One region of the Kitasatospora sp. NPDC094028 genome, then DNA from elsewhere that is predicted to be linked to it. Evidence: riboswitches for the same ligand, from Rfam matches in the RefSeq annotation. Region 1 holds a riboswitch; each other region holds the start of a gene.
The links. Region 1 has a riboswitch for cyclic di-AMP ahead of ACPC54_RS01015 (C40 family peptidase). Riboswitches for the same ligand answer to the same signal wherever they lie in the genome.

Region 2: another riboswitch for cyclic di-AMP. It lies ahead of ACPC54_RS24055 (transglycosylase family protein); the one in region 1 lies ahead of ACPC54_RS01015 (C40 family peptidase).
Region 3: another riboswitch for cyclic di-AMP. It lies ahead of ACPC54_RS41490 (transglycosylase family protein); the one in region 1 lies ahead of ACPC54_RS01015 (C40 family peptidase).

The regions. Positions count from the first base shown of each region.
Region 1 is NZ_JBMVFA010000001.1:228,503-237,786, forward strand. Features, by position in the region: gene ACPC54_RS01005 (NYN domain-containing protein) at 1-1,202, shown strand, start outside; gene ACPC54_RS01010 (C40 family peptidase) at 1,402-2,439, shown strand; cyclic di-AMP (ydaO/yuaA leader) riboswitch at 2,794-2,947, shown strand; gene ACPC54_RS01015 (C40 family peptidase) at 2,958-4,061, shown strand; gene ACPC54_RS01020 (C40 family peptidase) at 4,287-5,333, shown strand; gene ACPC54_RS01025 (hypothetical protein) at 5,507-6,541, shown strand; gene ACPC54_RS01030 (glycosyltransferase 87 family protein) at 6,584-7,948, opposite strand; gene ACPC54_RS01035 (glycosyltransferase family 4 protein) at 8,166-9,284, shown strand, end outside.
Region 2 is NZ_JBMVFA010000016.1:157,452-166,735, forward strand. Features, by position in the region: gene ACPC54_RS24040 (glycoside hydrolase family 13 protein) at 1-175, shown strand, start outside; gene ACPC54_RS24045 (LacI family DNA-binding transcriptional regulator) at 201-1,220, shown strand; gene ACPC54_RS24050 (hypothetical protein) at 1,309-1,509, opposite strand; gene ACPC54_RS24055 (transglycosylase family protein) at 1,690-3,021, opposite strand; cyclic di-AMP (ydaO/yuaA leader) riboswitch at 3,008-3,170, opposite strand; gene ACPC54_RS24060 (sirohydrochlorin chelatase family protein) at 3,707-4,654, opposite strand; gene ACPC54_RS24065 (DUF397 domain-containing protein) at 5,222-5,494, shown strand; gene ACPC54_RS24070 (ATP-binding protein) at 5,782-6,303, opposite strand; gene ACPC54_RS24075 (Sco1979 family transcriptional regulator) at 6,721-7,587, shown strand; gene ACPC54_RS24080 (TetR/AcrR family transcriptional regulator) at 7,705-8,310, opposite strand; gene ACPC54_RS24085 (MFS transporter) at 8,544-9,284, opposite strand, start outside.
Region 3 is NZ_JBMVFA010000069.1:1,076-10,359, forward strand. Features, by position in the region: gene ACPC54_RS41475 (nucleoside triphosphate pyrophosphohydrolase) at 1-114, shown strand, start outside; gene ACPC54_RS41480 (SDR family NAD(P)-dependent oxidoreductase) at 125-550, opposite strand; gene ACPC54_RS41485 (cytochrome P450 family protein) at 848-2,131, shown strand; cyclic di-AMP (ydaO/yuaA leader) riboswitch at 2,342-2,509, shown strand; gene ACPC54_RS41490 (transglycosylase family protein) at 2,514-3,287, shown strand; gene eno (phosphopyruvate hydratase) at 3,536-4,822, shown strand; gene ACPC54_RS41500 (FtsB family cell division protein) at 4,954-5,436, shown strand; gene ACPC54_RS41505 (DUF501 domain-containing protein) at 5,408-6,091, shown strand; gene ACPC54_RS41510 (Ppx/GppA phosphatase family protein) at 6,094-7,029, shown strand; gene ACPC54_RS41515 (NAD(P)/FAD-dependent oxidoreductase) at 7,458-8,828, shown strand; gene ACPC54_RS41520 (ABC transporter permease) at 9,117-9,284, opposite strand, start outside.

The DNA of each region.
Region 1 (9,284 bases):
GCCAGTACGCGAAGTTCACCCCCGCGCGGCGGGCCAAGTACGCGGCGACGGCCCTGGCGGCGGCGCTGGAGTCGGAGCCGGCCTTCCGGGTGCGGATAGCGGAGCGGCTGCGGCTCGGCCAGCCGGACCTGGTGAAGGCGCTGGAGTCGGGCACCGTGCCGGGCGCCGCCGACCCGATGGACGTCGCGGCCGCCGCCTACCTGGTGCGTTCGGCCGGGTGGAGCCGGCTGGTCGCGGAGGCGGGCGAGGAGGCCGAGCGGGCCGGGGCCGAGGGTGCGGCCGCGGAGTCCGCGCGGCTGCTGGAGAAGCTGCAGGCCGAGCTGGCCGAGCTGCGGGCCACCGCCCGCGCGGACCTGGACCGCCAGCGCGCGGAGTCCGAGGAGGTCCGGCGGGAGGCCGAGTCGCTGCGCAAGAAGGTGCGGTCGCTGGAGAGCGACACCCGCCGGGCGCAGGCCGAGGCGCGCCGGCTGGCGGGGGAGCTGGAGTCCGTGAAGGCCCAGGCGGCGGCCGAGCGCGGCACCGCGGAGAGCGAGGCGCGGCGGCTGCGGCACCGGGTCTCGGAGCTGGAGAACGCCGCCGAGCAGGGCCGCCGTTCGGCCCGCGAGGGGCGCAGCGTGGAGGACATGCGGCTGCGGCTGCTGCTGGACACGGTGCTGCAGTCGGCGCAGGGGCTGCAGCGGGAGCTGGCGCTGCCGGTCTCGCAGATCCGCCCGGCGGATCTGGTGGAGGCGGTGGTGCCGGGGGCGGCCTCGCCGCACGACGTGGCCAGGCGGGGTCTGGCGGACGACGATCCGGCGCTGCTGGACCAGCTGCTGGCGATCCCGCAGGTGCACCTGGTGGTGGACGGCTACAACGTGACCAAGACCGGCTATCCGACGCTGCCGCTGGAGCAGCAGCGGATCCGGCTGCTGGGCGGGCTGGCGATGCTGGCGCAGCGCACCCAGGCGGAGGTCACCTGTGTGTTCGACGGCCAGGACCTGGACGTTCCGGTGATCATGGCGCCGCCGCGCGGGGTGCGGGTGCGGTTCAGCCGGACCGGGGAGACGGCCGACGAGCTGATCCGCCGTCTGGTGCGGGCCGAGCCGCAGGGCCGTCCGGTCGTGGTGGTGTCCACCGATCGGGAGGTCGCGGAGGGCGTGCGGAAGGCGGGCGCGCGCCCGGTGGCCTCGGTGCTGCTGCTGAACCGGCTGGCCCGGCCCTGACCCGGGCCGGAGGGCGTGATGCCTGGTCAGCGCCCGGATGGCGGTCATGTGCGGATCTGGTGAAGTCAGCGTCGGAGGCCGGTTTCACGCCATTGGGGGGTTGGCGAAACGCAGAGATCTTCACTAGGGTCTGGCGTCAAACCTATTTTCCGGATTCTCACTCGTACAGGTGAGTCCGATGGAAGAAGGAGCCGGTCTCTTGGCCTCCCACCGCCGTCCGAAGCAGCCGAGTCGCGCACGGGTCTCCGTGCTCACCGCTGCCGCTGCGACCGCGGTCGCCCTCTCGGCCCAGGTGGGCGCGCACGCCGCGCCCCAGCCCAGCAAGGACCAGGTCAAGGAGCAGATCGACCAGCTCCAGACCGAGCAGGAGCAGGCCGCCGAGAAGTACAACGGCGCCAAGGAGCGGGCCGACCAGCTGCGCAAGCAGTCGGACCAGCTGCAGGACCAGGTGGCGCGCAGCCAGGACCAGATGACCCAGCTGAAGTCGGGTCTGGCCGAGGTGGCCGGAGAGCAGTACCGCACCGGCGGCATCGACCCGTCCGTCCAGCTGATGCTCTCCTCCGACCCGAGCGGCTACCTGCAGAAGGCGTCCAGCGTCCAGCAGGCCAGCAACAGTCAGGCCGAGGCGCTCAAGGGGCTGCTGGACCAGCAGCGCCGGCTGGACCAGCAGAAGACCGAGGCGGCCGCGGTGCTGGCCTCGCTCGACTCCACGACCAAGGACCTGAACCAGGCCAAGGCGGACGTCAACCAGAAGCTGAAGGCCGCGCAGGACCTGATGAACTCGCTCAGCGCCGCCGACCGTGCCGCGCTGAAGGCCCAGCAGGCTCAGGTGGACCGGGCCTCGCGCGGCTCCGACCGCCCGGACATCGGCCCGCTGCCGCAGGCGAGCGGCTACGCGGGCGTCGCGGTGGCCAAGGCGATGAGCAAGCAGGGCTCGCCGTACCAGTGGGGCTCCACCGGGCCGAGCACCTTCGACTGCTCGGGCCTGATGGTCTGGGCGTACGGCCAGGCCGGCGTCTCGCTGCCGCGCACCTCGCAGGAGCAGGGCAACGTCGGCACCCGGGTGCCCTCGCTGGACCAGGCCCAGCCGGGCGACCTGGTGGTCTACGGCAGCGACCGGCACCACGTCGGGATGTACATCGGCAACGGCATGGTGGTGCACGCGCCGCACACCGGTGACGTGGTGAAGGTGATGAAGGCCGACGCGATGCCGATCAACACCATCCGCCGGGTCTGACGCCCGCGGGGCCGACGGACCGGCAGGCCGCAGGGCCGCTCCGAACGCTTGTGACACCCGCCACCCCTCGTTCCGGGGGGTGGCGTTCGGCTGTGACCGCCCGGCTGGCCGATTCGTGAAATCCGATCAGCTATGCGTGTGGACGTGATCACCTTCGGTCATTTTCACAGAAGAACTTCGGCATTCTTACGTCTTTTTTCTGACAAGGATTTGAACGGATCACGGTCCAGTTACTAGGGTCATGACCCGAACCACCGCACTGTCGATCACCCAGCCTGGGTGGCGGCGGTGGTTTCCGTCGAGTTCGCGAGACAGCGGGGCAGGTCGAAGCGACTGCCCGACAGGGGAGCCCAGTGGTCGGGGGCGCTGTGGAGCGGAGCCGGGGAACCACGTTCCTCCGGGGTGAATCGGCGCCAGGTCGGCCGATGGAACGGCCGTGAGGCGTCGTAGGGCATGCTTCCGGCCCGAACCCGTCAGCTCACCCGGTAGGCGGACGTAGGAAGAAGGAGCCCGCCTTCGTGGCGTCCCATCGTCGTCCCAAGCCCGCCGGCCGCGCCCGCGTCTCGATCCTGACCGGCGTCGCCGCCGCTGCCGTCGCCCTGTCCGCACAGGGCGCGCACGCCGACCCGCAGCCGACCAAGGACCAGGTCAAGGAGCAGGTCGACAAGCTCAACGAGCAGGCCGAGCAGGCGACCGAGAAGTACAACGCCTCGCAGGAGAAGCAGCAGGAGCTGCAGAAGCAGGTCTCCGGCCTGCAGGACAAGATCGCGCGGCAGCAGGGCCAGGTCACCGACCTGCAGGGCGGCCTCGCCGAGATCGCCGGCGAGCAGTACCGCAACGGCGGCATATCGCCCACCGTCCAGCTGATGTTCAACTCCAGCCCGGACACCTTCCTCAGCCAGGCCGGCACCCTGAACCAGGTCGGCGGCACCCAGAAGAACCAGCTGAAGGAACTCCAGGACCAGCAGCGCAAGCTCGACCAGGACCGCAACGAGGCCCAGGGCAAGCTCAACGAGCTGGAGTCCACCACCAAGCAGCTCAAGTCGGACAAGGAGGAGGTCCAGGGCAAGCTCAAGGCGGCCCAGGACCTGCTCAACACGCTGACCGAGCAGGAGCGCCAGCAGCTGGCCGCCGCCGAGGCGAAGGCCGCCGCCGACGCCAAGGCCAAGGCGGACGCCGCCAAGCCCGCGCAGTCGACCCCCGACCGCGCCTCGCGCGACAGCAGCCGCAGCGACCTCTCCGCCCCGGCCCCCGTGATCGCCCCCGGCAGCTCGCACGGTGCCGCGGCGCTCCAGTACGCCGCCTCCAAGCTCGGCAGCCCGTACGTCTACGGCGCCACCGGCCCGGGCTCGTTCGACTGCTCCGGCCTGATGCAGTGGGCCTTCAACCAGGCCGGCGTCTCGCTGCCGCGCACCTCGCAGGAGCAGGCCGGCGCCGGCACCCGGATCGGCTCCGACCTGTCCCAGGCCCAGCCGGGCGACCTGCTGATCTTCTTCGGCGACGCCCACCACGTCGGCATCTACGCCGGCAACGGCCAGGTGCTGCACGCGCCGAAGCCGGGCGCCGTGGTGCGCTACGAGGCGGTCTCCAACATGCCGCTCTCCTCCATCGTGCGGGTCTGATCCCGCGCAGCCTCCGTCAGGCCCGGTCTTCCCCAGGGGAGGCCGGGCCTGCGGCTTTGCCGGCGGCTCGTCCTGATGTCCGATTAGGGGGCGAATATTCGGACCGGTGGGGGTTTGGACTCGATTGCCCGGACTCGCTAACGTCTGCCACCGGACCCCCGCTCCAGAGCCGCCCGTTCCGGTGCGGCGGCGGGGCCGCGCCGCAGGATTGGAGCCGCCGCCGCCATGCCCGTGCATCGCCGTTCCCAACTGCTCGCCCGCGCGCTGGTGCTGACCGCGGCCGCCACCACCGCCCTCGGGGTGGCGACCGCCGGCTCCGCGCAGGCCGCCCCCGGCGGCCCGGACGCGCCCGACCGCAAGGACGTCAAGGTGCAGGTGGAGCGGCTGTACGACGAGGCCGAGCAGGCGTCCGAGAAGTACAACGCGGCGCAGGACGCCCAGCGGCGGCTCCAGGGCGAGACCACGATCCTGCAGAGCGAGATCGCCACCGCCCAGGACCAGCTCAACCAGCTGCGCGGCGACCTCGCCACCGTGGCCGGCGCCGAGTACCGCGGCGGCGGCCTGGCGCAGACCGCCCAGCTGATGCTCTCCAGCGACCCGGAGGGCTACCTCTCCCGGGCCCGCACGCTCGGCCAGGCCGCCACCCGCCAGCAGGAGACCCTGCACGAGCTGGTCACCCGTCAGCGCGGGCTCGACCAGCGCCGCACCGAGGCCGGCGGCAAGCTGGCCGCGCTGGAGGAGTCCCGGCGCACCCTGGCCGACAGCAAGCAGCAGATCCAGCAACGGCTCGCCAAGGCGCAGAAGCTGCTCAACAGCCTGGGTGCGGCCGAACGGGCCAGGATGACCGCCCAGGACGCCCGGGACGCCGAGCAGCGCGCCACCCGCGGCACCGACCGGCTGGACCTCGGCACCGCCCCGCCCGCCTCCGAGCGCGGGGCCGCCGCGCTGGCCGCCGCGGTGCGGATGATCGGCTCGCCGTACGTGTACGGCTCCACCGGGCCCCGTGCGTTCGACTGCTCCGGTCTGATGTACTACAGCTGGCGGCAGGCCGGAGTGACCCTGCCGCGCACTTCGCAGGCCCAGGCGTCCGCCGGGCAGCGGATCAGCCTCTCCGAAGCGCGGCCGGGAGACCTGGTGATCTTCTACCGGGACATGCACCACGTCGGCATGTACGCCGGCGGCGGGGTGATCGTGCACGCCCCCTACCCGGGCGCCAAGGTCCGCTACGAGAGCGTCAACGCCATGCCGGTCTCGGGGGTGGTCCGGCTCTGAGAGCGGCGACCTCCGACCCGGGCGGCCGCCTCCCGATAGCCGGAGCCCGGACCCACCGCACGCTGTCCCGGCGCGGCGCGCTGCTGCTCGCGGCCGGCGGGCTGGCCCAGCTGTCCCTGCCCCCGGCCGCCCCGGCCCCGCCCGCCCGGCCCGCGGCCGACCTGCGGGCCCGGGTGACGGCGCTGCTGGCGGCGCGCGCGGCGGCCCTGCCCGGCCTGGCCGGGGTGCCGCTGACCGGTGCGGCCTACCGCAACCTGGTGCTGCCCCCGGCGGCGCCCGGCGCGGACCGGCTGACCGCCGCCGCCGACCTGGCCGTCCGGGTCACCGGCTACGACGAGTACCCCGTGGTGTACCCGCGCCGGATCGAGCTGGTCCGGGCGGGGGACGACTGGCAGGTCGAGCACGAGGAGAGCACGAGCGGGCCCCCGGCACTGTGGGACCTCGGCGCCGCCTCGGCCGCGGCCGGCGCGCACTGCCTGGTGCTGGGCCTCGCGGACGGGCCGACCCTCGCCGCCCTGGCCGCGCTGGGGGACCGCGCGGTGCCGGCCGTCGGCGAGCTCTGGGGCGCGGCCTGGCCGGGCCGGCTGCTGCTCGAACTGCCCGCCACCGAAGCGCAGTTCGCCCGGCTGCTGGAGGCCGACCCGGCCGGCTGGACGGGCATGGCGGCGGTCACCGTGGCCGCCCCCGGCGCGCCCTGGCACACCCCGGCGGACCGGGTGCTGGTCAACCCGGAGGCGTACCGCAAGCTCAGCGACTTCGGCCGGCAGGTCGTCCTCACCCACGAGACCACCCACGTCGCGACCAGGGCCGACACCCGCGCCTGGACGCCGCTGTGGCTCTCCGAGGGCGTCGCCGACTGGACGGCCTACCGGGACTCCGGCCGCACCCCGCAGCAGATCGCCCCCGAACTGGCCCGGGACGTCGCCGCCGGGAAGCTGCCCGCCGCGCTGCCCGCCGACCGGGACTTCGCGGCTGGCGCCGAGGGCATCGCCCAGGCGTACGAGCAGTCCTGGCTCGCCTGCGAGCTGATCGGCCGCCGGTACGGGCCGCAGCGGCTGGTCGCCTTCTACCGGGCGGTCGGCGCGGACGACGGCGCCGGCGAGGACCGCGAGCGCCGTACCGACCGGCTGCTGCGCGCCGAACTGGGCATCGGGCTGGCCGAGTTCACCCGGCTCTGGCTGGACGAGGTGGCGGCGCTGGGGCGTTGAACGCCCGGACCGTCAGCGCCCAGACCATCAGCGCCCAGGCCGTCAGCGCCGCTTCGCCGGAGCGGTGCCCGGGTGGTCGATGCCGTCGAGCAGGTCCTGCTCGTACGCGATCCCCGGGCGCACCGGGTAGCCGGCCGGCACCGGCTCGGGCGGGGCCAGCACCACCGTGGCCGGCAGCTGCGCCGGGCCGCGGGTGGCCCGCCACAGCCGGACGCCGGAGAGGATCGCGGCGGCCAGCAGCAGCAGGTTGCGGGAGCCGAGCAGGGCGATCGCCAGCGGGTCGCTGGCCAGCACCTGGGTGAACATGGTCGGGAATTCGAGCAGGGTCAGCGGGCAGGCCAGCAGGATCAGCAGCGCCACCGGCCGCTGGCTGCTGCCGCGCACCGTCAGGCAGACCGCCGCCACGCCGACCAGCCACACCAGGTACTGCGGGCTGATCACCCGGCTGGTCACGACGAAGATCAGCAGCGCGCACAGCGCCGCGTCGTACATGGTGGCCGCGTTGCGGCGCTTGGCGGTGAAGCGCCAGAGCAGCAGCCAGCCGAAGCCCAGCACGGTGCCGGCCAGCATCACCTTGCTGATCACGCTGACCCACGGCCCGAGCATCTCGGGGGAGCCGTAGTTCATGGTCACCCGGCCGTCCCAGCCGCCGGCGATCCGGGCGATGTGCAGCGGCAGCGCGCCGACCGACTCGACCTCGATGCCGCGGTCCTTCTGGAACGCCAGGAAGCCGAAGGCGCCGTTCATGCCGGCCGCCAGCAGGAAGCCCACCGAGACGGCGGTGGCCGCCGCCAGCGTCCAGGAGCGGCGGGTGCGGCGGCCGGACGGCGTGCCGATCAGGCCGATCAGCGGCCAGAGCTTGACGATGCCGCCCAGGCCCAGCAGCAGCCCGCCGACCGCCGGGCGGCGCACCAGCGCCAGCAGCCCGGCCAGCGCGACCGCGGTGACGATCAGGTCGAAGCGGTTGTAGATCATCGGGCCGAGCAGCGGGACGGCCACCACCCACATCCAGGCGCCGGTCAGCGCCCGGCCCTTGCGCAGGCCGGTGCGCACCAGCAGCACCGCCGCGACGGCGTCGGTGATCCCGCAGATCACCCAGAACGACACCAGGTACGACCAGGGCAGCAGGCCCGGCAGCAGGATCACCAGGGCCGCGCCCGGCGGGTACTGCCAGGTCACGTCGTCGAACGGGAAGGTGCCGGTCTGCAGCACCACGTACCAGGCGTGGTAAATCACGAAGACGTCGGCGCTGACGTCGCCGCCCGGCGCCTTCAGCACCCCGGTCATCGCGAGGAGCAGCACGGCCCTGGTCGCCAGCCAGGTCACGCCGAGCGCGGCGAGCGCCCCGAGCGGGCGGCCGAGCCGGCCGCGCGAAGAACCGGGCTCGGTGGCCGGGGCCAATTCCACTGCGCTCCCTCGTTCGTCTCGGGCGTCCTCACCGGAGGCGTCGTGCAGACGGACGCCCGGGCCGCGCCACCTTGCCGACTGCCTAGGTATGAGGACTGACCCGGGGGTCAAACGGTTGCCGTGTTCGGTTCCGTTCCCGGCGGGCCATGGTGTTGACCTATCGTACGGATCACCCAGCGGTGCGCCGAGCACCCCCTACCGAGCGAGCCGTGGCCCGATGCACAGAACCTTGATCGTCACCAACGACTTCCCGCCCCGCCCGGGTGGCATCCAGGCCTTCGTCCACAACATGGCCGTCCGTCAGCCCGCAGGGAGCGTCGTGGTCTACGCCTCCACCTGGCGGGACGGCAGCGAGGTGCGGAGCTTCGACGCCGAGCAGCCGTTCCCGGTGATCCGGGACCGGACGAAGGTGATGGTTCCCACACCGCGGGTGACCAGGCGGGCCGCCGAGATCCTGCGCGCCGAGAAGTGCGACTCGGTCTGGTTCGGCGCCGCCGCCCCGCTCGGCCTGATGGCCCCCGCGCTGCGCCGGGCCGGGGCCGGCCGGCTGCTCGGCATGACGCACGGGCACGAGGCCGCCTGGGCCCAGCTGCCCGGCTCCCGGCAGCTGCTGCGCCGGATCGGCGCGGGCACCGACGTGCTGACCTACCTCGGCGAGTACACCCGCTCCCGGATCGCCGGCGCCGTCGGGCCGCGGGCCGCGGCCCGGATGGTGCAGCTGCCCCCCGGCGTGGACGAGACGGCCTTCCACCCCGGGTCCGGCGGCGCCGAGGTGCGCCGGCGGCTCGGCCTGGCCGACCGGCCGGTGGTGGTCTGCGTCTCCCGGCTGGTGCCGCGCAAGGGCCAGGACACCCTGATCGAGGCGATGCCGCAGATCCTCGCCGACGTGCCGGACGCCGTGCTGCTGATCGTCGGCGGCGGCCCGTACCGGGCGGACCTGGAGAAGCTGGCGGACGCCCGGGGCGTGCGGGCCGCGGTGCGGTTCACCGGCTCGGTGCCGTGGGAGGAGCTGCCCGCCCACTACGGGGCCGGGGACGTCTTCGCGATGCCCTGCCGCACCAGGCGCGGGGGGCTGGACGTGGAGGGCCTGGGGATCGTCTACCTGGAGGCCTCGGCGACCGGCCTGCCGGTGGTCGCCGGGGACTCCGGCGGCGCGCCCGACGCCGTGCTGGAGGGCGAGACCGGGCACGTGGTGCCCGGCGGCTCGGCCGCGGCGGCCGCGGAGCGGATCGTCCGGCTGCTGCGGGACGAGGAACTGCGCCGGAGCATGGGCGAGGCCGGGCGGCGCTGGGTGGAGCGCTCCTGGCGCTGGGACCTGCTGGCCGGGCGGCTGACC
Region 2 (9,284 bases), on a different contig from region 1:
CCCCGAGGGCACCCTCGCGTTCCGTCGCGGCTCCTTCGTCTGCACGGTCAACACCACCGGGCAGCCGGTGCGGATAACCGCGCCCGGGCGGCTGCTGCTCGGCTCGACCGACCTCGTGGTGGACGGCGGCGAGACGGTGCTCGCTCCGGACAGCACCGGCTGGTGGGCGGTCTGACGTGGGTGCAATAGGCTCTGGGCCCGTGACTACGGCGCGACTCTCAGACATCGCAGCGCAGGCGGGGGTCAGCGAAGCCACCGTCTCCCGCGTGCTCAACGGCAAGGCGAACGTCTCCGCCGCCACCCGGCAGACCGTGCTGGCGGCGCTCGACGTGCTCGGCTACGAGCGGCCGACCCGGCTGCGCCAGCGCAGCGCCGGGCTGATCGGGCTGATCACGCCGGAGCTGAGCAACCCGATCTTCCCGGCGCTGGCGCAGGTGATCGAGCAGGTGCTCAGCCGGCACGGCTACACGCCGGTGCTCTGCACCCAGACGCCGGGCGGCTCCACCGAGGACGAACTGGTCGAGATGCTGGTCGACCGGGGCGTGGCGGGCATCGTGTTCGTCTCCGGACTGCACGCCGACACCACCGCCGACCACGACCGCTACGCCCGCCTCTCCGGGCGCGGCGTGCCGTTCGTGCTGATCAACGGCTACAGCGAGCGGATCGACGCGCCGTTCATCTCGCCGGACGACCGGGCCGCGATGTGGATGGCCGTCCAGCACCTGGCCGAACTCGGCCACGAGCGGATCGGGTTGGCGGTCGGGCAGAAGCGGTACGTGCCGGTGCTGCGCAAGATCGAGGGCTTCACGGCCGCGCTGCGCGAGGTGCTGGGGCTGAGCGCGGAGGAGGCCGAAGGGCTCGTCCACCACACGCTGTTCAGCGTGGAGGGCGGGCACGCGGCGGCCGGCGCGCTGCTCGACAAGGGCTGCACGGCGATCGTCTGCGGCAGCGACATGATGGCGCTCGGGGCGATCCGGGCGGTGCGCCAGCGCGGGCTGTCGGTGCCGCACGACGTGTCGGTGGTCGGCTTCGACGACTCGCCGCTGATCGCCTTCACCGAGCCGCCGTTGACCACGATCCGCCAGCCGGTCGAGGCGATGGCCACGGCCGCGGTGGACGCGCTGCTGGAGGAGGTCGGCTCGAACGCCGGGCAGCGCGGGGAGTTCATGTTCCAGCCGGAGCTGGTGATGCGCGGGTCCACCGGGGCCTGCGCGCGCTGACGGCGGCGGGAAAGCCCAACGGACGGGCCCCGGAGAGCGGTTGCTCTCCGGGGCCCGTCGTCGTGCGGTCCGGCCGGCCGCGCCCGGCTCAGCCCTCCTGCGCGGGCGGGCGGTCCATGGTGAGCCGGTGGCCGTCCGTGGCGTCGCCGGTGCGCATCTCGGTGCGTCGGCCGCGGGCCAGGTAGTCGCGCAGGACCAGTTCGACGGCGTCCTGCGGGTTCTTCGTTCCGGCGAGCATCATCACGTCGATCGCGAGGTTCGCATCGATGGTGACGGTGACCTGGGCCATGGTGACTCCTCCTCGGGTGCAGAGCAGCAGCATGCCCCTTGGGGCTCCGTTCCACCACAGCGGCGATCGTCCCGGCACCGGAACGCGCCAGAACCCCCGGGGAGGAGCGGGCAGGCTCTCCCCGGGGGCGTCGTGGCGCCGGTTCCCCGGCCGTCAGCCGTCAGCTGTCAGCCGGCGGGCTCAGACGCGGCCGGCGAAGTCCGGCGCCCAGTTGGCGACGGTCTGCAGGCGCACGCCGACGCTGGGGTTGGCGGCCTCGACGTACTGGCCGCCGCCGATGTAGATCGCGACGTGGTAGACGCCGGAGTCCTGGCCGTTGTTGGACCAGAACAGCAGGTCGCCCGGCTGCAGGCTGTCCAGCGAGACGTGGGTGCTGGCGGCGGCCTGGTCGGCGGCGACGCGCGGCACCGAGATGCCCGCGGCGCGCAGCGCGGCCTGGGTCAGGCCGGAGCAGTCCCAGCCGCCGTTGCCGGTGCCGCCGTAGACGTAGGCCTGGCCGACCTGGGCCTTGGCGAAGGAGATCGCGGCGGCCATGCTGCCGGTCGCGGCCGGGGCCTGGGTCTGGGCCGGGGCGGCGGGCTTGGCGGCCTGCGCGGTCTGCTTCGGCGAGGTCTGCTCCTGCGCGGTCGGCTTGGCGTTCACGGCACCGCCGGTGGCGGCCTGGCCGGACTGCTGCGAGCGGTCGAACCAGCTGAAGCCCGAGCCGGACTTGTCGGTGGAGGACTGGCCCGCCGGGGCGGCGGCCTCGTCACCGAAGCTCAGGTGCTGGCCCGGGTAGATGGTGTCCGGACCCTGGGTCAGGGTGGCGCGGTTCAGGTCGTACAGGTGCTGCCAGCCGCCCTGGACGTTGTGCTTGGCGGCGATCGAGGACAGCCAGTCGCCGTCGACGACGGTGTAGTCGCTGCCGGGGGCCTGCGGCTGGCGCTTCTGCGCCCAGGCGCCCTTGGCCCAGTCGCTCGTGGTGGAGCCGCTCTTGGCGGTGTCGGCGGCGGCCTGGTCCGGGGCGGGCGCGGCGGGCTTGGCGGCCGGCGCGGCCGGGGCCTGGGCGGGCTTGGCGGCCGGCTTGGCGGCGGCCTTGGGGGCGGTGCCGGCCGAGGTGTCGACGGCGGCGGGGGTGCCGCCCTGGGTCAGGCCGGCCTGGATGGAGCAGACGGGCCAGGCGCCGGGGCCCTGCGAGGCGAGGACCTTCTCGGCGACGGCGATCTGCTGGTCCTTGGTGGCCTGGTTGGCCTGCGGGGCGTAGGCGGTGCCACCGAAGGCGGCCCAGGTGCTGGAGGTGAACTGCAGGCCGCCGTAGAAGCCGTTGCCGGTGTTGATGCTCCAGTCGCCGCTGCTCTCGCACTGGGCGACCTTGTCCCAGGTGGCGACGGACGCGGCGGAGGCGGTGCCGGTGGTGAGGCAGGGGACGGTGAGGCCGATGCCGGCGACGCCGAGGGCGGCGATCACGCGACGGGTGCGGCTGGACAGGCGGGTGCCGTTGGTGGGCAGCATGAAGACGCGGTCCTCTCCCACGCCTGCGAGGTGAGCTGTCGGATTCGGGCTGGAGTTGCCCGGCCGCGCGGTGAGCGCGGCTTCACCCCTAGCCCAGAACCGTTCCGGGGAACGGTCCGGGGCGACTTACCTGTGGGTCCCCCGCTCCTGCCGTGGTGCGTTTTCGCGCTGCCAGGACATCCGACGGCAGGACTCGGCGTTGCGGATGAACTGGGTCCGTGTGGTCACGAACGGGGAGCACGTTAAGCAGAATTAAGGGAAATCCGCAAACAGTGTGATGCGCATCACGGTTTAGCGAAAACTGTCGAATGGGCTGCAAATCAAGATCGCAAATGATCGTTTTTCGGCAATCCGGCGGTGAATTCCCACAACTGGCTCCGCCTCAGGAAAGGCGTGACGGAGCGTCGGGGTGCGGGGCGGCGCGGGGGAGTGCGGATGGGAGCGCGCTTTTGCGGCGGGGGAGCGGCGGTAAATCGGGCGCCGGTCTATTCGCCCATAAATCGCGCAGAACGGACATAACCTTTCGCGGCCCGCGCGTTCGACGCTTCCTCGTCGGCCTGCCCGGCCTGCCCGGCCTGCCCGGCCTGCCCGGCCTGCCCGGCCCGCTCGGCCGCCCGGCCCGTCCGTCCGCGCGCGGGCAGCCGAAAGGGCCCGGAACGCGAACGTTCCGGGCCCTCGGGCGTACGACGGGGGTGCGGGCGGCCCGTCAGGCCTCCACGGGCCCCTGGGCGGCCGCGTGGGCGCCACGGGAGCCCTCCCCGGCCTCGGCGGCGGCAGCGGCCTCGGCTTCGGCCTGGGCCAGCTCCTCCGGCGAGGGGGTGGGCAGCGCGGCCAGGTAGGTGGAAGCGATCAGCTGCGCCACCGCCGGGTAGGCGCCGAGCGGCGCGGCGGACGGGCAGCCGGTCTCCTCGGCGGCCGTGGCGAGCAGCTCGGAGTCCGCCTCGGGGCCGATCACCAGCGGGGCCAGCGCCGGGCGCTGGGAGCCGGTCTCCTTGAGGTGGTCCACGGCCGCGGCGACCGAGCCGGGCACGTCGAGCGCGGCGGCGACGACCGGGACGGCCAGCCGGGCGGCGAGCAGCACGCCGGTGATGCCGGCCGCGGCGGCCGCGTCCTCGCCGCCCGCGGTGGTGAGGACGACGCCGTCCGCGGCGGTGGCGATGGCGAACAGCCGGGCGCGGTCGGCGCGGGCCAGTCCGGCCTCGGACAGCCGCACGTGCACGCCCTCGGCGAGCAGCGGGTGCGGGCCCAGCGCGTCGGTGACGGTCGCGCCGTACTCGGCGGCGAGGGCGTGAAGCCCGGTCAGGAAGTCGTGCGGACCGGAGACCAGCGGCACCACGACGGGTGCGGGCAGGCCGGCCTCGGCGGTCGCGGCCAGGAGCTCGGCGACGGTGCGGTCCTCGCTGTCGGCCGCCTCGCCGTCACCGGTGAGGTATCCGGCCGCGGCCTGGACGCCGTTCTGCTCGCTGCGGACGATCGACAGCAGTTCCTCGACGACCGAGCGGGACTCGGGCCCGGCGGTCGCGGGCACGGCCAGCACCAGGGCCGGGGCTCCGGTCGGAATCTCGGGGCGCTCGGGACGGCGATGGCGCCCCCGCGCACGGGAGCCTGGAGTGCGGACGGGCAGTGGCGCGCCCGGAATGGCTGCGGTGCTCATGCCGGAGATCGTAGGACATCGCCCCGTCAGGCCTGCAGTCGGCTGCCGGACGGGTTTCGCGTGCGCTCCGTGCCGGGCCTGTGCGCCACCCCCGCCGGATCGGGAGATTTCCCGGCAATCCGGACGAAAACCTCCCCAATCCCTCGCCCGGGGCCGCAGGGGACCGGAGAGTGATGACGCGGCGCGAGGGGCCCGGCGTTGCAGCCGTGGCGAGTGAGATGTTTCACAGGGCCGGACCGGTTTGACAGAGGGTCACGGGGGTGCGACTCCCGGCGGTCGAAGATCAACATTCAGCGGAGGGCCGCTCACGGCCGGTCATCGGACCGCTGGCGATTCAGTGGCGTTTGTCCGTTTACATACCGTCAGGAGAAGGGTCCGTGAAGAGTTCGGGGCATGGAAAGAAAGCCTCGTGCACCTGCAACGTCCCGTGCTGATGCACGTGCACTGCAGCTATCATCGCGTCAAGTGAGGCGTTGTACCGGGCCGGTACGGGGCCGGTCCGATCGTTCGGTGGGTGCCGGGGGCGCCGCGCCGGACGACAACTCCGGATCTCTTCGGGAGATTTCTATGCACGACTCGCAGGACTCGCAGCACACGCACGGCTCGTGCGGCCCCTACAACGGGATGGCCGCCGCCGATCTCACGGGGGTCGTCTGGCAGAAGAGCCGGCACAGCAACTCGCAGGGCAACTGCGTCGAATTCGCCGCCCTGCCGGGCGGCGACGTGGCGATGCGCAACTCGCGCTTCCCGGACGGCCCGGCGCTCATCTACACCCGGGCGGAGATCGCCGCCCTGCTGCTGGGGGCCAAGGACGGGGAGTTCGACCACCTGGCGGTCTGACGGGGGGCCGCTTCGCCATCGGGGGGCCGTCGTGGGTGCTGACACCACGACGGCCTTTGACTTGTCCGGAGCCGGTGCTCCGGTACCCCTGGTTCCGGGGGTGTTTCCTGCGGGGTCCGGCACGGCCGTGGTGTCCGCCGTGCTCGCGGTGCCCGGGGCGTCCGCCGCGCCCGCCGCACCGCTGCGCGCGGGTGCCGCCCCTGACCGGCCGGGCGCGTGCGCCCGCCGGCGCCCGGGGTGTGGTCCTCCCGGGGCCTCGCCCGCCGCCGTCCGCGCGGCGCCCTGCGCTAGGCGGAGCGTCGGTGCCGTCCGCCGGCTTCGGAGCCGACCGCGGGCTCCGCTTCGAACATCGCCCAGACCACCTTGCCGCTGCCCAGCGGGTGCCAGCCCCAGGAGCGGCTGAACGATTCCACCAGGTGCAGCCCGCGACCGGACTCCGCGACGAAGTCCGCCTCCCGGGCCACCGGCCCGAGACAGCTCGGGTCGCTGACCGCGCACACCACCTGCGGGGCGCGGTGCACGAGGCTTATTCGGATCGGCAGCCGGCCCTCGGGGGCCGGCTGTGTGGGAAAGTCGTACTCGCCCTGGGCGCCGCCCGTCGGGTCGGGCCGTGCGCCGATCGCATGCCGCAGCGCGTTGGTGACCAGCTCCGAGGCGACCAGCGCGACGTCGTCGAACAGCTCGGTCAGGTCCCAGCGTTCGAGAGCGGCCCGGACGAAGTCGCGCGCGGTTCTGACGGATTCGAAGCGAGGAGCGAGCGTACAGGTGACCACATGGGGGTCAACCGCCAAAGCCGTACCGGTGCTCATGAAGAGCTCCTCCCATAAGGGGGCGGACACGGCTGGACCCGCCGGGGTCATGCCGGTCACCTCCGACTCGCTCGGCCGCACGGCCGCCCCTCGACCAGGCGCGCGCGCACTCGGACACCCGCCTGCGTGGGGGACGCCGACGGGTGGGTGCACGGAGTCGCGCGTGGGGTCGACGCGGAGCCCGCGGGATTGCCAGGGATGTGCAGGTGCACGTGCACCATGGTGGTGTGCGCTCACTGCAGATGCAAGAGTCGATTCACGTGCAGTCGCACTATTGGCATATGCAAGCGCCGAATGCACGTGCATCCTGGTGTGCGGAGTGCAGAACTGATAGGAACATCCGTCAGTATCGGCACCGTGAGCGCTCAACTGATGGCAGACTGTGCGCTGTTTGCCCTAGGTGGAGGTTTCGACCGCATGACCACAGTTCAGCCGGGCGGCGGCTCGATGGTCCGCCGAATCCTCCTCGGCTCGCAGCTGCGCAGGCTGCGAGAGAGTCGCGGCATCACCCGCGAGGACGCGGGCTACGCGATCCGCGCGTCCGAGTCCAAGATCAGTCGGATGGAACTCGGCCGCGTCAGCTTCAAGGAGCGCGACGTCGCCGACCTGCTCACCCTCTACGGCGTGGACGACGGCGGCGAGCGGGAGGCCCTGCTCGGGCTGGTCCGCGAGGCCAACAAGTCCGGCTGGTGGCACAGTTTCAACGACGTGCTGCCGGGCTGGTTCCAGACCTACGTCGGTCTGGAGGAGGCGGCCCAGCTGATCCGCACCTACGAGGTGCAGTTCATCCCCGGGCTGCTGCAGTGCGAGGAGTACGCACGCGCGGTTTTCGGCCAGAGTCGGCCGGCCCTGTGCGACGACGAGGTCGAGCGCCGGGTCAGCCTCCGGATGCGCCGCCAGAAACTGCTGACCGAGGGCGCCAGCCCGCGGCTGTGGGCCGTGATCGACGAGGCGGCGCTGCGCCGCCCGGTCGGCGGGCCGAAGGTGATGCGCAGTCAGGTGCAGTACCTGATCGACGTCGCCGAGCAGGCCAACGTGGTGATCCAGGTCATGCCGTTCCGGTTCGGCGCGCACGCGGGCGAGTCCGGGGCGTTCTCCATCCTGCGCTTCCCCGAACAGGACCTCGCCGACGTCGTCTACCTGGAGCAGCTGACCAGCGCGCTCTACCTCGACAAGCGCGACGACGTCGACGCCTACGTCCAGGTCATGGAGCGGCTCTGCGTGGACAGCCTCACGCCGGAGCGCACCATAGACCTGCTCGCCTCGATACTGAAGGAACGCTGAACCGCCGGAGCGCCGAACCGCCGGACCGCTGAGCCGAACGACCGCTGAGCGCCCGGGAGCCGGGCCCGGGGGGCGCGACGCCCTCGCGACGTCCTCCCCGCAGCCGCCCACCCGCCGTCAACCGCGGGCCGGCGGCCGTTCGCGTTCCGGCGGCAGCGGCTGCGGCGGGCGGCCCAGCCCCCAGGGCAGGTCGTAGCGGCCGAACAGGTCGGCCCGGATCGGCGCGAGCGAGAGTTCGGCGCCCGGCAGCAGCACCCCGATGCAGCCGCCCATCAGCGCGCTGCGCAGCACCGCGTGCGCGGCGGCCGGGTCCGGTGCGCCCCAGTCGTGCAGCAGGTCCTGCAGGATCGCGCCGAGCCGCTGCTGCTCCGGATCCTGGACGAAGGCGCCGGTGTCAGGGTCGAGGATCAGCGCCAGGTGCGAGCGCATCACCCGGGGGTGGTCCAGCGCCAGGGTGAGGACGGCGTCGATCGCGGTGGCGAGCCGGGCCTCGGGGGAGGCGTCCGGCGCCAGGTCGGCCAGTGCGCCGGCGAGCGCCTGGTGCATCAGCCGGTGCGTGGCGGCCTGCATCAGCAGCCGTTTGCCGTCGAAGTAGTACGAGAGCAACCCCCGTGCGAGCCCGGCGCGTTCGGCGATGTCGGCGAGCGTGGTGCCCGCGTATCCGCGCTGGTCAACGAGTTCGACGGTGGCCCGCATGATGCGTCGGCGGGACCGCTGCCGCATCTCCTCATTGACCGAATCCCCGCGAGGTGCCATCGTGACTGCTCCGAATGTTCATTGGCTCCGAGCCAATATACTGGCGGAGCCGGCAGCCGCACCGTGGACCGCGCCCCCGGAGGGCGCCGCGCGGTCGGCCGCCACGAGGACGGCCGGCTCCACCAACACGGGGGTTTGGTGGAGTCGGCGCCATTCGCTCGGAGGCCCGAGGCCGGGGACCGGCGCTCGCGGACCGCGACTCAGCTCCTGGTCAGGACCGCGTCCCGGACGTGCTCCGGGGCCGGGACGCCGCCACCCGGGACGCTTTCACCCGCGACGGTCCCGGCCGGAACGGTCAGGGCGGCGGGCGCGGGGACCGCGGCGGACTCGCGGCGACGGTCCAGCAGGGCGCCGGCCGCGGCGATGACCAGGCCGACCAGCGAGACCGCCGTGACGAAGAGCAGCGCCGGCCGGTAGCCGTCCAGCTGGGCCTGCGGGCTGTCGCCGCCCGCGCTGCCGGCGGTGATCATCGCGGTCGCGCCGGCCAGGACGACGGCGGTGCCGACCTGGATCGCGGTGTTGACCAGCCCGGAGGCGAGCCCCTGCTCCTCGTCGGCGACGCCGTTGGTGGCGGCGATGTTCACCGAGGGGAAGGCGAGCATGAAGCCCACGCCGAGCAGCACCATCGAGGGCAGCACCAGCACCGGGTAGGAGCTGTGCTCGTCCAGCCGCAGGAAGAGGGCGAAGGCGGCGGTCAGCGAGAGCAGCCCGAGGGGCAGCAGGCGGCCGGTGCCGAAGCGGTCCACCACCTTGCCCATGAACGGGGCGGAGAGCGCGATCATCGCACCGGCCGGCAGCAGACCGAGCGCCATCTTCAGGGCGGACCAGGCGAGCAGGTGCTGCAGGAAGAGCGTCACGACGAACTGGAACCCGCCGTACGCGCCGGCCATCGCGAAGGCGACGAGGTTGGCCCGGGCGACCGAGCCGTTGCGGAAGATGCC
Region 3 (9,284 bases), on a different contig from region 1:
GTGGCGCAGCGGGCGCACGACGCCGGGGTGGACGTGGACGCGGCGCTGCGCTCGGCGGCGCGCGGCTACCGGGACGCGGTGCGCGCGGCCGAGGGGCTGGATCCGGCGGAGTAGCGGAGCGGGGTCAGGCCGCCGTGGCGGTGCGCTCGGTGGAGTGCCGCTGCGGCGGGACGACCTCGGCGATGGCGTCGCCGACGAGGGCGAGGAGTTCGGCGAGCCGCTCCAGGTCGAGGTGGGCGGGCAGTTCGGCGAGGGAGACGATCCGCTCGCCGTCCGGGCCGGCGACGCAGAACAGGTCGATCGGGCCGAGGTGCTTCTCGGCGGTGTCGACGATGGCGGCGACGTCGCTGGGGCGGCGGACGTCCCCGCTGACGCCGACGACGCGGCAGCCCGTGCGGTCGAGTTCGGCGGCGAGGTCCTCGGCGACGCCGACGTGCTGGTCGGCGATCAGCATCCCGGCGGCGCCGGCCGCGGTGAGCCGGCGGGCGAGGTCGGACCCCGACCCGCCGTCGAGTACCGCGATGACGACGACTGCCCCGGCGACCCGCATGGTCTGCTCCTCCCTGTGGGCGACACCGCACCGGCGCCCACGCGTACTGCGGAGGATCGTAGGCACGACCTGACCCTCCGCAACAGGCATTACCCCGCAGGTGACCAGACTCACGCCCGCCGTAACTCCAAGAGCTGTCCAAGAACCGTGCACGGGCCCGGCACGGGGTGTTGACGCGCGCCTCACGCACGGCTCGCGGGCGGTCCGCGCGCCGTTCACGAGCCCTTCGCGCGCCGCCGGTGGTGGTCGCGAACGCCGCGGCCCGGCCGCGCGCCGCCCACCGGATACCGTCGACCCATGCCTGCTCAGCCCGATGCCACCGCCCCGCAGCTCTTCACCTGGGAGTTCGCCGCCGATCCGTACCCGGCCTACGCCTGGCTGCGCGAGCACGCCCCGGTGCACCGCACCACGCTGCCGAGCGGGGTGGAGGCCTGGTTGGTGACGCGGTACGCGGACGCCCGGCAGGCGCTGGCGGACGGACGGCTGTCGAAGAACCCGGCGCACCATAGCGAGCAGGCGCACCGCACCGGCCGGGTCGGCATTCCGGGGGAGCGGCAGGCGGACCTGATGACGCACCTGCTGAACATCGACCCGCCGGACCACACCCGGCTGCGCCGCCTGGTGTCGAAGGCGTTCACCCCGCGCCGGGTGGCCGAGTTCGAGCCGCGGGTGCAACAGCTCACCGACCGACTGATCGACGGCTTCGCGCAGCGCGGTTCGGCGGACCTGATCCACGAGTTCGCCTTCCCGCTCCCCATCTACGCGATCTGCGACCTGCTGGGCGTGCCGGCCGAGGACCAGGACGACTTCCGGGACTGGGCCGGGATGATGATTCGACACGGCGGCGGCCAACGCGGCGGCGTGGGGCGGGCGGTGAAGCGGATGCGGGCGTACCTGCTGGAGCTGATCCACCGCAAGCGGGCGGACCTCGGGGACGACCTGATCTCCGGCCTGATCCGGGCGAGCGACCACGGCGAGCACCTGACCGAGAACGAGGCCGCGGCGATGGCCTTCATCCTGCTGTTCGCCGGTTTCGAGACGACCGTGAACCTGATCGGCAACGGCACGTACGCGCTGCTGCGCAACCCGGAGCAGCGCCGGCTGCTGCAGGAGTCGGTGGCCCGCGGCGAGAGCGGGTTGCTGGAGACGGGGATCGAGGAACTCCTGCGCTACGACGGGCCGGTGGAGCTGGCGACCTGGCGGTTCGCGACGGAGCCGCTGTCGATCGGCGGGGTGGACATCCCGGTGGGCGATCCGGTGCTGGTGGTGCTGGCGGCGGCGGACCGCGATCCGGCCCGGTTCGCCGACGAGAACACCCTGGACCTGGCCCGGGCGGACAATCCGCACCTGGGCTTCGGGCACGGCATCCACTACTGCATCGGCGCCCCGCTGGCCCGGTTGGAGGGGCGGGCCGCGCTGGCCACGCTGCTCTCCCGGCTGCCGGATCTGCGGTTGGCCGAACGGCCGGAGGAACTGCGGTGGCGGGGTGGCCTGATCATGCGGGGTCTGCGTGAACTTCCGGTCGAGTTCACCCCTGAGATCCGGTCACCTCATGCGCGTTTTGAGACCGCACCACGCTGACGCGCCGTCGCCGGTACGCCGTTGGCGCCGGTGTGAACACGCATCAATCCGGACAAAGCGACGCCGTTGGTAGGCGATTGATCACATGCCGTGATTTCTGTGTGATATCGGTGATATGAGCTTGTGATCGACCTGATGATCTGTCTAGTCTCCCTGGAGTTCGCAGCTGCGGACCTCGTGCGCGGAACGCCGAATCCTGCCCGCCGCGCCACGGGAAACCGACCAGACCCTGGGCAGGGGCGGGGGAACCAGGTTTGTTGCCGTTCCTCCACGGCTTGGGGTGAAGCCGCCCGAGCGGGATCGTCTCCGCGCACGGCGGCCGGGCCACCTCCCGGTCCGAACCCGACAGCTCACCTCGCAGGCGTGCGGAGAGGGACCCTTCATGCTGCTCGTTGGATCTGGCCGTCACCGCCGCCGCACCCAGGCCGAGAAGGTCATCGCCGTCGCCGGTGTGGCCGGTGTCGGGCTCGCGCTGCCGCTCCTCACCGCCGGCGGCGCCGTCGCCGCCCCGGCCTCCAGCTGGGACTCCGTCGCCCAGTGCGAGAGCGGCGGCGACTGGAGCATCAACACCGGCAACGGCTTCTACGGCGGACTGCAGTTCACCTCCAGCACCTGGAAGGCGTACGGCGGCACCGCCTACGCGCCGCAGGCCAACCAGGCCAGCCGGGCGCAGCAGATCACCGTCGCCGAGAAGGTGCTGGCCTCGCAGGGGCCGGGCGCCTGGCCGGTCTGCTCCCAGAAGGCCGGGCTGAGCAAGGGCGGCGCGGCCGCGTCCGTCGACGACTCCTCGGACACCCAGGCCCAGTCGGCCCCGAAGACGCAGGCTCCGAAGGCGCAGGCCCCGAAGGCGCCCAAGCCCGCCGCGAAGCCGGCCCAGCCGTCCGCGCCGAAGCACGCCGCGCCGAAGCAGGCCGAGAAGCCGGTCGACCAGTCGGCCCAGCAGTACGTCCCGAAGCACGCCGCCCCGCGCGCCGACCAGGCCCCGTCCGCGCCGACCGGCCACGACTACACCGTCCGGGCCGGTGACACGCTGTCGAACATCGCCGCCGCCCAGGGCGTGTCCGGCGGCTGGCAGGCGCTGTACCAGCACAACCAGTCGACGGTCGGCGGCGACCCGAACCTGATCATGCCCGGTCAGGTGCTGCACCTCGGCTGACCGGCCGTACCGGAAGGGGGCCGGCCGCACCGGCCCCCTTCGTCCGCAATCGCCCCGATCCGGGCGGACGGGCCGGGTCGCGCAGGTGAACTACCGGTGGGTAGTGGGGCCACACGCTGAGACGGAACCGAGGCCGACGTGGCCCCGCCGGTCCGGGCGGTTAGGCTCTGGTCGTAACGACTCCGCAATCGTCCGGCCGACAGTCACCACCCCGTCAGCCGGACCCTGCTTCCGCAAGGAGATGCCTCGTGCCGTCCATCGATGTCGTCGTAGCCCGTGAGATCCTCGACTCGCGCGGCAACCCCACGGTCGAGGTCGAGGTCGGCCTCGACGACGGCAGCACCGGCCGTGCCGCCGTCCCCTCGGGTGCCTCCACCGGCGCCTTCGAGGCGCTGGAGCTGCGCGACGGTGACAAGAACCGCTACTTCGGCAAGGGCGTCGAGAAGGCCGTCCTGGCCGTCATCGAGCAGATCGGCCCGGAGCTCGTCGGCTACGACGCCACCGAGCAGCGCCTGATCGACCAGGCCATGCTCGACCTGGACGCCACCCCGGACAAGTCCTCGCTCGGCGCCAACGCCATCCTGGGCGTCTCGCTGGCCGTCGCGCACGCCGCCTCCGAGGCCAGCGACCTGCCGCTGTTCCGCTACCTGGGCGGCCCGAACGCGCACGTCCTGCCCGTTCCGATGATGAACATCCTCAACGGCGGTTCGCACGCGGACTCCAACGTCGACATCCAGGAGTTCATGATCGCCCCGATCGGCGCGGAGTCCTTCTCCGAGGCCGTCCGCTGGGGCGTCGAGGTCTACCACACCCTCAAGGGCGTGCTGAAGGAGCGCGGCCTGTCCACCGGCCTCGGCGACGAGGGCGGCTTCGCGCCGAACCTGGACAGCAACCGCGAGGCCCTGGACCTCATCGTGGAGGCCATCGAGAAGGCCGGCTACGTGCCCGGCCGCGACGTCGCGCTGGCCCTGGACGTCGCCTCCTCCGAGTTCTACGAGGACGGCGCCTACCAGTTCGAGGGCAAGGCCCTCTCCGCCGCCGAGCTCATCGAGTACTACGCCGAGCTGGTCGAGGCCTACCCGCTGGTCTCCATCGAGGACCCGCTGGACGAGTCGGACTGGGACGGCTGGAAGGCCATGACCGTCAAGCTGGGCGACAAGGTCCAGCTGGTCGGCGACGACCTGTTCGTCACCAACCCGGCCCGCCTGGCCCGTGGCATCGAGACCGGCACCGCCAACGCCCTGCTGGTGAAGGTGAACCAGATCGGCTCGCTCACCGAGACCCTGGACGCCGTCGAGCTGGCCCAGCGCAACGGCTACCGCTGCATGATGTCGCACCGCTCCGGCGAGACCGAGGACGTCACCATCGCCGACCTCGCCGTCGCCACCAACTGCGGCCAGATCAAGACCGGCGCCCCGGCCCGCTCCGAGCGCGTCGCCAAGTACAACCAGCTGCTGCGCATCGAGGAGATCCTCGACGACGCCGCCGAGTACGCCGGCCGCGGCGCGTTCCCGCGCTTCCGCCACGAGGGCTGACACCGCGAGGCCGAGCGCCTCGGCAGTGCACGCCTGACCGGTGCCCCGCCGTTCACCCCGTAGGGTGGACGGCGGGGCACCGTCGCGACCAGGAGGGGACACCGGAGATGGCTGGCTGGAGGATTCCGGGCTTGGCGGCCCGTCCTCGGTTCACGAGCCGGGCGACCGTCCTCGTCCTGGTGCTCTGCTCACTGGTGGCGATCCTCGCCTACCCGACGCGGCAGTTCATCTCGCAGCGCGCCGAGATCTCCGCCCAGCGGGCGAAGGCCGACCACGCGCGTCAGCAGGTCGAGCAGCTGCGCCGGGACAAGGCCCGCTGGCAGGACCCGGAGTACGTCAAGGCGCAGGCCCGCGCCCGGCTGCACTACGCGGTGCCGGGGGAGACCCCGTACATCGCGGTGGACCCGGCCGGGAAGCAGCCCGCGGCCCAGCCCTCCGCGACCGACACCGCCTCCCCCGGAGGCACGGCGGCCGGCCCGGTGAAGGCCGCCAAGCCCTGGTACGCCGGCATCTGGGACTCGGTGGACGCGGCCGACACCGCCGCGGCCGCCCCCGCCAACCCCCGTCCGACCCCATTGCCACCCGCTGGAGACACCTCCCCCCATGACCACTGAGAACCACCCCGCCGTCTCCGACGCCGACGTCGCGGCCATCGCCGCCCAGCTCGGCCGGGTGCCGCGCGGCCTGCGCGGTGTGGCGCACCGCTGTCCCTGCGGCAACCCGGACGTCGTGGAGACCGCCCCCCGGCTCCCGGACGGCACGCCGTTCCCCACGCTCTACTACCTGACCTGCCCCAAGGCCGCCTCGCTGATCGGCACCCTGGAGGCGGAGGGCGTGATGAAGGAGCAGTCCGCCCGGCTCGCCGAGGACCCTGAGCTGGCCGCCGCGTACCAGAAGGCGCACGAGGACTACATCGCCCGGCGCGACGCCATCGAGGTGCTGGAGGGCTTCCCGAGCGCCGGCGGCATGCCGGACCGGGTGAAGTGCCTGCACGTCCTGGTGGGCCACTCGCTGGCTGCCGGGGAGGGCGTCAACCCGCTCGGCGACGAGGCGATCGGCATGCTGGAGGACTGGTGGGCCAAGGGCCCCTGCGTCTCCCCGGCCGAGGTCGAGGCCGCCGGCGAGCGGGTCGCCCGCAACCGCGCCAAGGAGCAGGACCACGAGGCCGTGATCGCGGCCAAGCAGCAGAAGACCGCCGAGCGGGCCGCCAAGAAGCTCGCCGCCGAGGCCGACGCACCGGAAGCCGGCACGGAGCAGGAGTCCGAGTGACCATGACCCGCGTGGCCGCGATCGACTGCGGCACCAACTCGATCCGCCTGCTGGTCGCCGACCTCGACCCGGAGACCGGGGAGATCACCGACCTCGACCGCCGGATGATCATCAACCGGCTGGGCCAGGACGTCGACCGGACCGGTCGGCTGCACCCGGACGCGCTCGCCCGCACCTTCGCGGCGTGCCGCGAGTACCGGGAGGTCATCGCGGGCTTCGGCGTCGGCCCGGAGCGCACCCGCTTCGTCGCCACCAGCGCCTCGCGGGACGCCGAGAACAGCGCCGAGTACGTCACCGGCGTGCGCGACATCCTGGGTGTCGAGCCCGAGGTGGTGAGCGGCGAGGAGGAGGCGCACCTGTCGTTCACCGGCGCCACCAAGGAGCTGTCGGCCGGTCAGTTCCCGGCGCCCTACCTGGTGTTCGACCTGGGCGGCGGCTCGACCGAGTTCGTCCTCGGCGGGGACGACGTGCAGGCGGCGCGGTCGGTGGACATCGGCTGCGTGCGGCTCACCGAGCGGCACTTCGGCGGCGCCGAGCTGCCCTCCGAGGCGCAGGTCGCCGAGGCCCGGGCGCACGTGCGGGCCGAGCTGGACAAGGCCGAGGAGGTCGTCCCGCTGAAGGGCGCGGCCACCCTGGTGGGCCTGGCCGGGACGGTCACCACGGTGTCCGCGATCGCCCAGGACCTGCCCGAGTACGACTCGGCGCGGATCCACCACTCCCGGATCAGCCGGGAGCGGGTCGCCGAGATCGCCGCCGAGTTGCTGGCCGCCACCCACGCCCAGCGCGCGGCCATCCCGTCGATGCACCCGGGCCGGGTGGACGTGATCGCCGCCGGCGCGCTGGAGCTGCTGGAGATCATGGACCGGACGGGCGCCGCCGAGGTGGTCGTCAGCGAGCACGACATCCTCGACGGGGTCGCCTGGAGTATCGCCTCCTGACCCCCTGCACGGCTTACCGGACCGGCCCCGACGCCCCTTCCGGGGGGTCGGGGCCGGGGCGCGCCCGGGCCCGTGGCGGAATGTTCGTGAATTTCTTCACATGGCGATCCAGTCATTCGTCGCACCCGCTCGCCCGCTACGTCCGAAATGTGGGACCGAAGGTTCCCCGGCGGCGGGAACCGTGGGATCGCAGGCCGGGGCTCGCCTGAGGTTTGAAAATCGAAATCGCGAGCGGGAACCCGGGTGCTGTACGGATCGTTGCTGCTCAGCAGGGTGGTGCTCCGGCGCGTGTTCACACACCCTCGCGCGGGGCCGTGAGCACGGACCCCGGGGCCGGTTTTGCGGCCGCGCAGTGTAGCACGGGGTGTCCAGCAACTTGTGACCGGGCTCACGAAGGCTGCTCCGGACGGTGCTGGATACTTTCGGATATGAGCACCACGGAGCGTCCTCGCATCCTCATTGTCGGCGGTGGTTACGTCGGCCTGTATGCCGCGATGCGCATCCTCAAGAAGATGCGCTACGGCGAAGCGACCGTCACGGTCGTGGACCCGCGGTCGTACATGACGTACCTGCCCTTCCTTCCCGAGGCGGCCGGCGGCAGCGTCGCGCCTCGCAACCTCGTCGCCCCGCTGCGCGGCGTCCTCAAGAAGGCGGAGGTGCTGACCGGGTCCGTCACCGGCATCGACCACGCCCGCAAGGTCGCCACCATCCAGCCCGCGGCCGGCGACACCTACGAGCTGCCGTTCGAGTACCTGGTCGTCGCGACCGGCTCGGTCTCCCGCACCTTCCCGATCCCGGGTCTGGCGGAGAACGGCATCGGCATGAAGACGGTCGAGGAGGCCATCGGCCTCCGCAACCACGTCATGGCGCAGCTGGACAAGGCCGAGTCCACCACGGACGAGGAGATCCGGCGCAAGGCCCTGACCTTCGTCTGCATCGGCGGCGGCTTCGCCGGCGTCGAGACGCTCGCCGAGATCGAAGACATGGCGCGCGACGCGGCGAAGCTGTACAAGACCTTCACCCGTGACGACATGCGCTTCGTCATGGTCGAGGCCGCCAACCGCATCCTCCCCGAGGTCGGCCCGGAGCTGGGCCTGTGGACCAAGGAGAAGCTGGAGGAGCGGAAGATCGAGGTCTACATCGAGACCTCGATGGACTCCTGCATCGACGGCCACGTCATGCTGAAGAACGGCATGGAGATGGACGCCGCCACCATCGTGTGGACGGCCGGCGTGAAGCCGAACCCCATCCTCGCCAACTTCGGCCTGCCGCTGGGCCCGCGCGGCCACGTGGACACCGCCCCGACCCTCCAGGTCCAGGGCCTCGACTACGTCTGGGCCGCCGGCGACAACGCCCAGGTGCCGGACCTCGCCGTCGGCGAGGGCGCCTGGTGCCCGCCGAACGCCCAGCACGCCTGCCGCCAGGCCGTCGTCCTCGGCGACAACGTGATCTCCGGCATGCGGGGCTTCCCGCAGAAGGAGTACAAGCACAAGAACCTCGGTGCGGTGGCCGGCCTCGGCCTGCACAAGGGCGTCGCGATCCTCTTCGGCAAGGTCAAGCTCAAGGGCCGCCTCGCCTGGTGGTTCCACCGCCTGTACCACGGCGCGATGGTCCCGACCTTCAACCGCAAGGTCCGCGTCTTCATGGACTGGACGCTCGCGGTCTTCTTCAAGCGCGAGATGGTCGGCCTCTCCCAGATGGAGCAGCCGCAGCTGCCCATCCAGGAGGTCACGCCGCCCACCAAGCCCGCCGAGACCGCTGCCAAGCCGGCCGCCGAGAAGGAACTCGCCGGCAAGTAAGCGACTGAGACCCCGGTGTGGGAGCGCCGGGTATGAGTCGGAGGCCCTCCGCCCGGCAGTGTCGCCGGACCACGACCTCCGTGGTGCTCAGCCGGCCGTGCGACCGGGCGGAGTACAAGCAGTACAGAGCCCCTGCCGAGACCCTCCGGCAGGGGCTCTGCTGCGTCGTCACCCGCTCGCCTCCGGGCCTTCCGGCCCGGAGGCTCGGGGCAGGGCGCCCGCTGGGCCCGGAGACGCCGCCGGCCCCGAGCGGGAGGCTCGGGGCCGGCGGCGTCGGTGGCCGGGCCGTCAGTCGGTCTTGATGCTCTCCAGGATGTCCAGCTTGGCGGCCCGGCGGGCCGGCCAGATCGCGGCCACCAGGCCGACCAGCCCGGCCAGCGCCAGGAAGAGCGCCAGCTGGCCGTACGGCAGGACGGTGGTCAGGCCGGCCAGGCTGGACTTCAGGGTGCCGTTGAT